DNA from 3 places in the Geobacillus sp. BMUD genome. Region 2 is predicted to be linked to each of the others. Evidence: riboswitches for the same ligand, from Rfam matches in the RefSeq annotation. Region 2 holds a riboswitch; each other region holds the start of a gene.

Region 1 (3,997 bases), 380 kb from region 2:
CCTGGCTATGTGTTGGCACAAGTACTCGGCGCTATGATTGGAGCTGCCGTCATCTATCTCCACTATTGGCCGCATTGGAAAGAAACGGACGATCCGGGCGTCAAGCTTGGCGTGTTCGCCACCGGGCCGGCCGTGCCGAATACGGCAGCCAATTTATTGAGTGAAATCATCGGCACATTTGTGCTCGTGCTGGCCATTTTGGCCATTGGCGCCAACAAATTCGCCGATGGGCTCAATCCGTTTGTCGTTGGTTTTTTGATTGTAGCGATTGGGCTGTCGCTCGGCGGTACGACCGGATACGCCATTAATCCGGCTCGAGACTTTGGGCCTCGGTTAGCTCACTTTTTGTTGCCAATCCCAGGGAAAGGATCATCGAATTGGTCGTATGCGTGGGTGCCGATTGTCGGGCCGCTGCTTGGCGGCGCGTTAGGCAGTTTGGTGTATAAAGCCGTTTTCTTGGGAAAACCGACCGGCGCATTATGGGGAGTGCTGGCGGCCACCGCAGTCGTTTTGACGGCGGCGAAGATGGCAGAAGGAAAAACAGCCGGCGCCGCAAGACGCTATTCTTCTTGACCGTTTGTGTTGACGCGGATGAAAGTGAGTGGATCGAAAACGACCAAGAAAAGGGGAGGACGATACTATGGATCAATACATTTTATCCATCGACCAAGGTACAACGAGTTCGCGCGCGATTTTGTTCAATCAAAAGGGCGAAATCGTCCATATGGCGCAAAAAGAGTTTACCCAATATTTCCCACAGCCCGGCTGGGTCGAACATAACGCGAACGAAATTTGGGGTTCGGTGCTTGCCGTCATTGCCAGCGTCTTGTCCGAGGCGCAAGTGAAGCCGGAACAAGTGGCGGCGATCGGCATTACGAACCAGCGGGAAACGACGGTTGTTTGGGAGAAAGACACCGGCAATCCGGTTTACAACGCCATCGTCTGGCAGTCGCGGCAGACGGCGGGCATTTGCGAGGAGTTGAAAGCCAAAGGGTATGATCCATTGTTTCGCGAAAAAACGGGTCTGCTCATTGACGCCTATTTTTCTGGGACAAAAGTGAAATGGATTTTGGACCATGTCGAGGGGGCGCGCGAACGGGCGGAGCGCGGCGAGCTGTTGTTTGGCACGATCGACACGTGGCTCATTTGGAAGTTATCCGGCGGCCGCGCCCATGTGACCGACTACTCGAACGCGTCCCGCACCTTGATGTTCAACATTCATACGCTTGAATGGGATGACGAACTGCTTGCGATTTTAAACGTGCCCAAGGCGATGCTTCCTGAAGTGCGGCCATCCTCGCAAGTATACGCGAAAACCGTCCCATACCATTTCTTTGGCGTCGAAGTGCCGATCGCCGGAGCGGCGGGCGATCAACAGGCGGCCTTGTTCGGTCAGGCGTGCTTTACGGAAGGGATGGCGAAAAATACGTACGGCACCGGTTGCTTTATGCTGATGAATACGGGGGAAAAAGCGGTGCAGTCGAAGCACGGGCTGCTGACGACGATCGCCTGGGGCATCGACGGCAAGGTCGAATACGCGCTTGAAGGCAGCATTTTCGTCGCCGGCTCCGCCATTCAATGGCTGCGCGACGGCTTGCGGATGATCAAAACAGCAGCGGATAGCGAAGCGTACGCGGAAAAAGTCGAGTCAACGGACGGGGTGTACGTCGTCCCGGCGTTCGTCGGCCTCGGCACCCCGTATTGGGACAGCGAGGTGCGCGGGGCGGTGTTCGGCCTCACGCGCGGCACGACGAAAGAGCATTTCATCCGCGCGACATTGGAATCGCTCGCTTACCAGACGAAAGACGTGCTCGCCGCCATGGAAGCCGATTCCGGCCTCTCGCTGACCACGCTGCGCGTCGACGGCGGGGCGGTGAAAAACAACTTGCTTATGCAGTTTCAAAGCGATTTGCTCGCTGTGCCGGTCGAGCGGCCGGTCATTAACGAGACGACGGCGCTCGGGGCGGCGTATTTGGCCGGACTGGCGGTCGGCTACTGGAACAGCCGGAGTGACATCGCCGCCCAATGGCAGCTCGAGCGCCGGTTTGAGCCGAAGATGGATGACAACAAGCGAACGATGCTCTACGATGGCTGGAAAAAAGCGGTGCGGGCGGCGATGGCGTTTAAATGATGGAAAAACGCGGATGCCTTGGATGACGGGCATCCGTGTTTTTACGTCCTTCGTTATGATACTGCGTGCCAGCAGGTTGACTGCTTCATCTGCTGGCATGGGGGGCTGGAACAAGTAGCCTTGCGCCTCTTGACAGCCTTTTTCCCACAAGTACTCGAGCTGTTCCTCGCGTTCTACTCCTGAAGTGAGTGGTCGTTCGGTTTTCCAAGCCACCGGCTTGCTTTCGACAGTCGAAAAATGGATAAGCGACTTTTCCGTCAAGGAGATGTTGAACGTTTTTGTTGCATCTGTCCTGAAGGTATGTAAATCTCAAGATTGTATAAAACAAAAGGGGATTTTCATCCTTCCGATGGTGCTGAATTTTTTTTCGGCATGGGGGTCTATATACTATTTTAGGGTGAAGTGAATCGCAGCAACACCCCCGAACAGACGGGCGTGGTTCAATAGTAAAGACCGTTGTCACTGAGGGGGATGTGTGGTAGGATAAGAAGAAATAGCATACGTCTTATCAAGAGTGGGCGAGAGAACGGGCTTGATGACCCCACAGCAACCTGCCGCTGGCAAGGTGCTAACACCCGCAAAGCGATGTCGCTTTGGATGATAAGAACGGCCACCCCCTTTCGCGTCATTCCGAGGCGGAAGGGGGTTTTTGATGATGGGAGGTGAGGGGGAAACAGTGGCGGAACGACTGTCGCTCCGCGCCTGCATGGCAGCGCATTTGCCGGCGGCGACGTTTGCTGTTCACGTCATGCGTTGCGTGCGGACGGAGCTCACCCGGTTCGATCGGCAGGCGGTGGTGCATATCGACCGCGGGGACGGCTATGTCCACTTGTATGGGGAAGCGCAAGGAACGATGTTTTCCCTCGTGCTGACGAACGATGAGGCAGAGGAATGGAAAGCGGAGGGGCCGTACGCCCTTGACCGCTATCTATGGCAGGAGCTAGGAAAAAAAGACATTTTCCCACCGCAAATGACCCCGTATTTGCGCGCTGTGTTTTCCATTGAATCGTAGAACGTGAGAGAAAGGAAGAACAGCGAATGGCAGTCAAAAAATTTGAACACGTCGGCATCCAAGTGAAAGATATTGAAACATCGAAAGCATTTTATCAAAACGTCGTCGGCCTCGAGCTGCTCAGCGAGATGATTCATACGAACGGGACGATGAAACTGGCGTTTTTGGGGCTTGACGGCCAGATCATCGTCGAGCTCATCGAAGGATACAACCCGAATTTGCCGACGGAAGGAAAAGTGCATCATGTCGCGTTTACGGTCGAAGGCATCGAGCAGGAGAAAGAACGGCTCGTGTCGCTTGGCATCCCGCTCGTTTGGGAGGACATTACCGAGCTTCCGAACGGGGCGAAATATTTGTTTTTCCTCGGTCCAGACGGAGAATGGATCGAATTTTACGAGCCGGAGCGATCTGCACAATAAACACGGGCGGTCCGCTGTTTGGGCCGCCTATGCATTTGCCGTCTGGTCGTTGGGCCCTCGTGCCGCGCATTCTCTCGCCAGTCTTGTCCATCACTAAGCAGCCATCCTCCTAAATAAGAGTCGTCGTTCTCTCTATTCAATGGTATACTAGAAAAAGAGAGGGGGAGATGTGTAGTGGAAGAAACGATCGTTCACGCCATTCAAGACGACTATCCGGATGAATTCGCTTGGTGCTATGGCTGCGGCCGTTTGAATGAGACGGGCCACCATTTCCGCACCGGATGGCAAGGGGACAAGACGGTGACGGTGTATACGCCGCGCCCCGAACATACAGCCATCCCTGGGTTTGTGTATGGCGGATTGATCGCCTCGCTCATCGACTGCCACGGCACCGGTTCAGCGGCGCTGGCGCTGCACCGGAAAAACGGCCATGAG
Region 2 (3,997 bases):
GCCTCGGCGATCACTTCGCCCCATGGATCAATGATGAGCGAATGTCCGGCGAACACGTTGTTCGGGTCGCGCCCCGCCCGGTTGCAGGCGATGACGTAGCATTGGTTTTCAATCGCCCGCGCCATCAGGAGCGTCCGCCAATGGTGCAGGCGGGGAAGCGGCCATTCGGCGACGACAAACAGCACTTCCGCCCCGGCTAAGGTGTGGGCGCGAATCCACTCCGGAAAGCGGATGTCATAGCAGATGACCCCGGCGCACGAAACCCCGTCGAGCGAAAACAAACCTAAGCTGCTTCCCGGCTGCAAATACAAATGTTCATCCATCAGCCGAAACAGATGAAGCTTGCTGTATTCACTGACGATTTGACCGCTCCGGTCAGCCACGATCATCGTGTTCGTCACGCCGGTTGCTGTTTTTTTAGCGACCGAGCCGGCGACGAAATGAACACCGTACGTTTGCGCCAGGCGGGAGACGAATACTTTCGTCCGTTCGGCGTTGTCATCGGCAATCTCATCTAAGCGCGTTAAATCGTAACCGGTCGTCCATAGCTCCGGCAGGACGATGATGTCAGCGCCGTCCTTGGCGGCGGATTGCACGGCTGTTTCGGCTCGCTGTTCGTTTGTTTGTGGATCGCCAAACGCGATATCGAGTTGGAGGCAAGCGATGCGGATGGTCATTGTGTTTCACCCCAATAAAAAATTTGCTTTACATTTTGCTTTTTACGATATATGATTTTGCACTAGAATTTCAAGAATTTTTCAAGAAGGTGTGGGCGATGACGATGGAATTTCCTTTTTCCGAGCTGCTTGAGCAGCTGCCAAAGCAATTTTTCGCCTCGCTTGTCGCAAAAGTTGGGGAGAAAATCAAAGCCGGATGCGACGTGATCAATTTAGGGCAGGGCAATCCGGACCAGCCGACGCCCAAGCATATCGTTGAGGCGATGCAGCGGGCGGCGGCCAATCCGAAATACCATAAATATTCGCCGTTTCAAGGCTACTCCTTTTTGAAAGAAGCCATCGCCGCGTTTTACGCACGTGAATATGGGGTGAAGATTGACCCAGCCCGCGAAGTCGCCATTTTGTTCGGCGGCAAGGCCGGGCTTGTCGAGCTGCCGCTTTGTCTCGTCAACCCGGGTGATGTGGTGCTTGTTCCGGATCCAGGCTATCCCGACTATTGGTCGGGGATCGCGCTTGCTCGTGCGCGGATGGAGATGCTGCCGCTTTCTTCGGAAAACGGGTTCTTACCGGATTACGAAGCCATTCCGGCGTCGATCGCCGACCAGGCGAAGCTGATGTTTTTAAACTATCCAAACAATCCGACCGGTGCGACGGCGACAAAAGAATTTTTCGCGGAGACGGTGGCGTTTGCTGGGAAATACGGCATTGCCGTTGTGCACGATTTCGCTTATGGGGCGATCGGCTTTGACGGCCGAAAACCGGTCAGCTTCTTGGAAGCCGATGGGGCGAAAGACGTCGGCGTCGAGATTTACACCTTTTCGAAAACATACAATATGGCCGGCTGGCGCGTTGCATTTGCCGTCGGCAACGAGCGGATCATTCAGGCGCTTGAGCTTTTGCAGGATCATTTGTACGTCAGCTTGTTCGGTGCCATCCAGGAAGCAGCCGCCGCGGCGCTCCTCGGTCCGCAAGATTGCGTCAAAGAGCTTGTCGCGCTGTATGAAGCGCGCCGCAACGCATTCATCGCCGCGTTGCGCGAGATCGGCTGGGAAGCCCCGGCGCCGTCCGGGTCGTTTTTCGCTTGGCTTCCGCTGCCAAAAGGCATATCATCCACACAGTTTGCCGACATGCTGCTTGAGCGGGCGCATGTCGCCGTCGCACCGGGCATCGGGTTCGGCGAGCACGGCGAAGGGTATGTGCGCGTCGGCCTCTTGACCGACGAAGCGCGGCTTCGCGAAGCGGCGGACCGGATCGGCCGCCTCGGATTGTTTGAAAAAAATTTTTGAAAAATGATTGACAATGCCAATTGGTGATGTCATAATTCAAAGTAAATTTGCCAATCGTTTGACAAGTGCATAAATGAGCAGGCTTTCTTATCAAGAGCAGGCGGAGGGACGAGCCCAATGAAGCCCGGCAACCGGCTTGGCGCGCGCCAAGCACGGTGCTAATTCTTGCAGCGGAAACGCTGGGAGATAAGAAGAGCGCCATGGATGAGTGACGCCTCTTCTTATGAAGAGGCGTTTTCATTTCGTTGCATTGAAAGAGGGATGGACGATGAGTGCAGTGATGGCAACGTATTTGCTTCATGATGAAAAAGACATTCGGAAAAAAGCGGAAGGGATCGCCCTTGGTTTGACGGTCGGCACATGGACGGACTTGCCGGCATTAGAGCAGGAGCAGCTCCGCCAACATAAAGGGGAAGTGATCGCGGTCGAAGAGCTTGGCGAAAGCGAGCGGGTAAACGCCTATTTCGGCAAGCGACTGAAGCGGGCGATCGTGAAAATCGCCTACCCGACGGTCAACTTCAGCGCTGACTTGCCGGCTCTGTTGGTGACGACGTTTGGCAAATTGTCGCTTGATGGGGAAGTGCGGCTGCTTGATTTAGAGTTTCCGGGTGAATGGAAGCGACAGTTTCCTGGGCCGCGCTTTGGCATCGACGGCATTCGCGACCGAGTCGGGGTGCATAACCGCCCACTGTTGATGAGCATTTTTAAAGGCATCATCGGCCGCGATTTGGCGTACTTGACGTCGGAATTGAAAAAACAGGCGCTCGGCGGCGTTGACCTGGTCAAAGACGATGAAATTTTGTTTGACAGCGAGCTTCTTCCGTTTGAGAAGCGGATCACCGAGGGCAAGGCGGCGCTTCAAGAAGTGTACGAACAAACAGGCAAGCGAACGCTTTATGCCGTCAACTTGACCGGCAAAACGTTTGAGTTGAAAGAGAAGGCGAAACGGGCCGCCGAGCTAGGCGCTGATGTACTGTTGTTTAACGTCTTCGCTTATGGGCTTGACGTGTTGCAGGCGTTGCGCGAGGATGAGGAGATTGCGTTGCCGATTATGGCTCACCCGGCGTTCAGCGGCGCTGTTACGCCGTCCGAATTTTATGGGGTGGCGCCTTCGCTTTGGCTTGGAAAGCTTTTGCGGCTCGCCGGTGCCGATTTCGTCCTGTTCCCGTCGCCGTACGGCAGCGTGGCCTTAGAGCGCGAACAGGCGCTTGGCATCGCAAGGGCGCTCACCGACGACCAAGAGCCGTTTGCTCGGGCGTTTCCGGTGCCGTCGGCTGGCATTCATCCGGGATTGGTGCCGCTCATCATTCGTGATTTTGGCCTTGACACCATCGTCAACGCCGGCGGCGGCATTCACGGCCATCCGGATGGGGCGATCGGGGGCGGTCGGGCGTTTCGCGCGGCGATCGACGCGGTGTTGGCCGGCTGTCCGCTTCGTGAGGCGGCAGCAGAAAACGAAGCGTTGCAGAAAGCGATCGACCGCTGGGGCGCTGTTGAGGTGGAAGCATGACGAGACAGCTTGTTCTCTTTTGTGATTTTGACGGCACCATTACGGAAAACGACAACATCATCGCTATTATGAAACAGTTCGCTCCACCGGAGTGGGAGGCGTTAAAAGACGACGTTCTCGCTGAGCGCATTTCCGTTCAGGAAGGAGTCGGGAAGATGTTTTCCCTCCTTCCGTCCTCGCTGAAGGGCGAAATCATCGATTTTCTGCGGCGCACCACCCGGTTGCGCGCGGGATTCCGAGAGTTTGTCGCGTTTACGAAAGAGCGAGGCATTCCGCTTTATATCGTCAGCGGCGGTATTGACTTTTTTGTCTATCCGCTGCTTCAAGGGCTCATTGAACCGGAGCGCATTTTTTGCAACGGCTCCGATTTCAGCGGTGAGACGATCCGCATCACATGGCCGCATGCATGCGACAGCGAGTGCCAAAACGGCTGCGGCTGCTGCAAGCCATCGCTCCTTCGCAAGCTTGCCCGCTCAGACGGGTACCATGTCGTCATCGGCGATTCGATTACGGATGTAGCAGTG
Region 3 (3,997 bases), on a different contig from region 2:
CGGTTCGATCGTGCCGGAAATCATGAGCGGCACGCGGCGGCCGACCGCTTCAAACGCTTTGGAAATGCCGATGAATCCCGCTTTGACATTCAAGGTATCTTGGCACGTTTCCAAAAGGAGAAGGTCGACGCCGCCCAAAAGCAGTCCGCGCGCCTGTTCTTCATAGGCGGCAACGAGTTCGTCAAACGTCGCTCCGCCCGTGACCGACAAAGTTTTCGTCGTCGGCCCCATCGAACCGGCGACAAAGCGCGGCCAGTCGGGCGTCGCGAACGCCTCGGCCGCTTGCTTGGCGAGCTTCGCTGCTTCGATGTTCAGCTCGAGCGCCAAATGGCCAAGCCCGTATTCATCAAGGACGATGCGCGTCGCCCCGAACGTGTTCGTTTCAATGATGTCCGCGCCGGCTTCCAAGTACGCTTCATGAATGCGGCGGATGACGTGCGGAGCGGTGATGGTCAAGTATTCGTTGCACCCTTCATACGCCTCGCCGCCAAAGTCGGCGGCTGATAAGTTGGCGCTTTGGATCATGGTGCCCATGGCGCCGTCGATGACAAGAATTTTTCGCTGCAGCTGTTGTTCGAAGATGAGGTCAGCCATGAACAACCTTCCTTTCTTTCGCGGCCGCTTCTTTTTCGTGAATGTAGCGGACGAGCTCCACGGTCATGTCGTAGCGCAAAAACGGTGTAATTAAATAAATGCCGTGAAACAAGTCGAACGCCGCATCAATGAGCGCTTTGGCGATGGCGATTCCTTCGCGCGCCGCCCGCACCGGGTCGTCGCCGCAGGCGGCCATGCGGGCGCGAATGTCGTCGGACAGCGTAATGCCCGGCACCTCATGATGCAAAAACTCGGCGTTGCGCGCGCTCACAAGCGGCATAATGCCGATGTAAATCGGCGCATCCAAATGTTTCGTCGCTTCGTGCACGGCCACGATTTTCTCTTCCGAATAAATCGGTTGGGTCAAGAAATAGTGGGCGCCGCATTGAATTTTTTTCTCCATCCGTTCGACGGCCTTATCTAAGTGACGGACGTTCGGATTGAACGCCGCGCCGATCGAGAAGTTCGTTTTTTGCCCGAGCGGTTTGCCCGAATACGACAATCCTTCGTTAAACTGGCGGATCAAGCGGATTAAATCAAACGACGATAAATCGTACACCGATGTCGCTCCCGGAAAGTCGCCGATTTTTGACGGGTCGCCGGTAATGGCGAGCACGTCGGTGATGCCGAGCGTATGCAGGCCCATCAAGTGCGACTGTAGGCCGATCAAGTTGCGGTCGCGGCACGTAATATGCACGAGCGGGCGAACGCCGAGCCGCTCTTTGATGATGGCCGCGACGGCAGCGTTGCTGATGCGCGGCGTGGCGAGCGAGTTGTCGGCCAGCGTCAGCGCATCGATGCCGGCGTCATGGAGCGCTTTCGCCCCGGCGAGAAATTTGTCAATGCCCAGTTTTTTCGGGGGATCGAGCTCGACGATCACCGAGCGGCGGGCGCGGACAAGTTCGGGAAGCGGCGTCGCTGCCGATGGTGCGTCGGATTGGACCGACACCGGCACGGCGCGCCGTTTGACGGTTTTTTCCGTTACCGGCGTCCGGTCTTGCAGCGCCCGCGCCATCGCTTCAATATGGTTCGGCGTCGTGCCGCAGCATCCGCCGAGCAGCCGCACCCCTTGGTCGCGAAACGCTTTCGCCGTTTCCTCGAAGTATTCGGCATTCGTCTCATAGACGAGCCGGCCGTCGCGATAGTCGGGGAGGCTCGCGTTCGGGTACGCCGATAAAAAGGCGCGCGTTGGCAGCGGCACTTCCTCGAGCGATTGAAGCATATAGTACGGCCCGAGCCGGCAGTTGAGCCCGACGACATCGGCGCCAAGCGCTTCTAAGCGGGCCAGGGCGTCAGCGAGCGGCGTGCCGTCTTGCAAGACGCCCACTTCATGGAGCGACACATGGGCGATGACCGGCAAATCGGTCTCTTTGCGGGCGATGGCGAGCACCGTCTCCAACTCTTCTAAATCGTAATACGTCTCGAGCAGCACGCCATCGACCCCCTCGGCGAGCAAGACAAACAGCTGCTCGCGGAACGTCCGCTTCACTTCATCAAGCGGCACGGCGCTTTTGTTTAACGTGCGCAGTCCGCCAATGGTCCCGAGCACATACGCCCGACCGTTGGCGGCTTGTTTGGCGAGCCGCACCGCCGCCCGGTTGATGGCCGGCACCTCATCTTGCAAGCCGTAGCGGGCGAGTTTCACATAGTTGGCGCCGTATGTATTCGTCTGAATGACGTCGGCGCCTGCCGCGATATAGGCTTCGTGAATATGGACGATGTCTTCCGGTTTCGATAGATTCAATTCTTCAAAACAACGGTCAACGCCATGCGAATAGAGAAGCGTCCCCATCGCCCCATCGGCGATCAGCACGCGTTGTTTCAGCTCATCAAGCAATCCCACGTTCCATTTCCCCCGTTTCTCCGCAAGTAAAAGAAAAAAGCCTTCTAAGAAGAAGACTTTCCGTTCGCTTCTTCTTATCTTCCAGGCTGCTGCCTGTCTGGATTTAGCACCTTGGCCGCCCGCCAGGTTGCTGAGGGTTCACCGGGCCAGTCCCTCCCCCTCTCTTGATAAGAATGTTCGTATGCAATTATTAGGCCTTGTTTTGATTATTACTATATAATTTAATGCATTTTCTGAAATTGTTCAATACAGTAAATGAAGAAAATTTGAAAAAATGCAAGGAAGCAAGAAGGGAGCGGCATAGAGAGGGAGAAAAAGATAGGAAAAGGAACGCTCATAATGATATGGGGGGACAAGACATGCCTGAGCGTCTGCCAATGGAAGAAGAAGTGATGGAGCTACTGATCGGCGGTTTTTCTGTTGTTATGTTGATCGCCATGGTGACGGTTGTTTTTCTTTGGCGGAAATATCGGGCGCGGCGTTCGGCGTTTTTATGGATAACCGCCCATTTTCTGCTGCACGCTGTCGCTGCCTATTTGGCATGGAGGATCACGGGATTTGATCTTACCGACGTGCAGGCTTCGGAAGAAATTTCGCTGCTGCTCGGCCAGGCGGGAGTGGCGTGGGGGACAGGGACGATTTGTTTGTTGATTGGAATGGTGAAGCTTTCAAGGTAAGGAAGGGCTGTCGCTCGATTGGCGGCGGCTTTTGTTCCTTTTGGCGACTTTCGGTTCATGGTTGTCATGATTTTTTATTGCCTTTTTTACGCTGAGTATGCTTTCATTAGAAATGACGGAAATAGGTGGAGTAGGGGGGGCGAAGGTGAGCGGACAAGCAATCATCCGCTTTGACCATGTGACGAAGGAATACGATGGGACAGCGGTATTGGACGATGTGAGTTTTGAGATGGAGCGAGGCAAATTTTATACGCTGCTAGGTCCGTCCGGATGTGGAAAGACGACGATTTTGCGGCTGATCGCCGGGTTTATTGAACCGACGCAAGGGACGATTTATTTTCACGGGAAGCCGATGAATCACGTTCCGCCCAACAAGCGGCAAGTCAATACGGTGTTTCAAGATTACGCCTTGTTTCCGCATTTGGATGTGTTTGAAAACGTCGCTTTTGGTTTGCGGGTGAAAAAAATGAAAGAAGCGGACGTTCGCCAAAAGGTGAAGGAAGCGCTCCGTTTTGTCAACTTGGAAGGGTATGAACGCCGCCGCATTCAGGAAATGTCCGGCGGCCAGCGGCAGCGCGTCGCGATTGCCCGGGCGATCGTGAACGAGCCAGAAGTGCTGCTTCTTGATGAACCGCTCTCGGCGCTGGATTTGAAGCTGCGCACGGAAATGCAGTACGAGCTTCGCGAATTGCAGCGCCGGCTGGGGATCACGTTTATTTTCGTCACGCATGATCAAGAAGAAGCGCTGGCGATGTCCGACTATATTTTTGTTCTCCATAAAGGGAAAATTCAGCAATTTGGGACGCCGAAAGAGATTTACGATGAGCCGGTCAATCGGTTTGTTGCTGATTTCATCGGCGAATCGAACATTTTGTCGGGGCGC

What was found. A riboswitch is a leader RNA that binds a small molecule or an ion and turns the genes downstream of it on or off. The one in region 2 is predicted to bind S-adenosylmethionine.
Region 1: another riboswitch for S-adenosylmethionine. It lies ahead of ETC05_RS02275 (hypothetical protein); the one in region 2 lies ahead of mtnW (2,3-diketo-5-methylthiopentyl-1-phosphate enolase).
Region 3: another riboswitch for S-adenosylmethionine. It lies ahead of ETC05_RS10290 (bifunctional homocysteine S-methyltransferase/methylenetetrahydrofolate reductase); the one in region 2 lies ahead of mtnW (2,3-diketo-5-methylthiopentyl-1-phosphate enolase).

Annotation. Positions count from the first base shown of each region.
Region 1 is NZ_SDLA01000001.1:458,741-462,737, forward strand. It holds gene ETC05_RS02265 (MIP/aquaporin family protein) at 1-573, shown strand, start outside; gene glpK (glycerol kinase GlpK) at 641-2,131, shown strand; SAM riboswitch class I at 2,634-2,738, shown strand; gene ETC05_RS02275 (hypothetical protein) at 2,787-3,143, shown strand; gene ETC05_RS02280 (VOC family protein) at 3,170-3,562, shown strand; gene ETC05_RS02285 (PaaI family thioesterase) at 3,737-3,997, shown strand, end outside.
Region 2 is NZ_SDLA01000001.1:80,269-84,265, forward strand. It holds gene ETC05_RS00360 (carbon-nitrogen family hydrolase) at 1-677, opposite strand, end outside; gene ETC05_RS00365 (pyridoxal phosphate-dependent aminotransferase) at 776-1,963, shown strand; SAM riboswitch class I at 2,048-2,156, shown strand; gene mtnW (2,3-diketo-5-methylthiopentyl-1-phosphate enolase) at 2,232-3,473, shown strand; gene mtnX (2-hydroxy-3-keto-5-methylthiopentenyl-1-phosphate phosphatase) at 3,470-3,997, shown strand, end outside.
Region 3 is NZ_SDLA01000007.1:137,384-141,380, forward strand. It holds gene metH (methionine synthase) at 1-594, opposite strand, end outside; gene ETC05_RS10290 (bifunctional homocysteine S-methyltransferase/methylenetetrahydrofolate reductase) at 587-2,437, opposite strand; SAM riboswitch class I at 2,509-2,611, opposite strand; gene ETC05_RS10295 (hypothetical protein) at 2,797-3,114, shown strand; gene ETC05_RS10300 (ABC transporter ATP-binding protein) at 3,260-3,997, shown strand, end outside.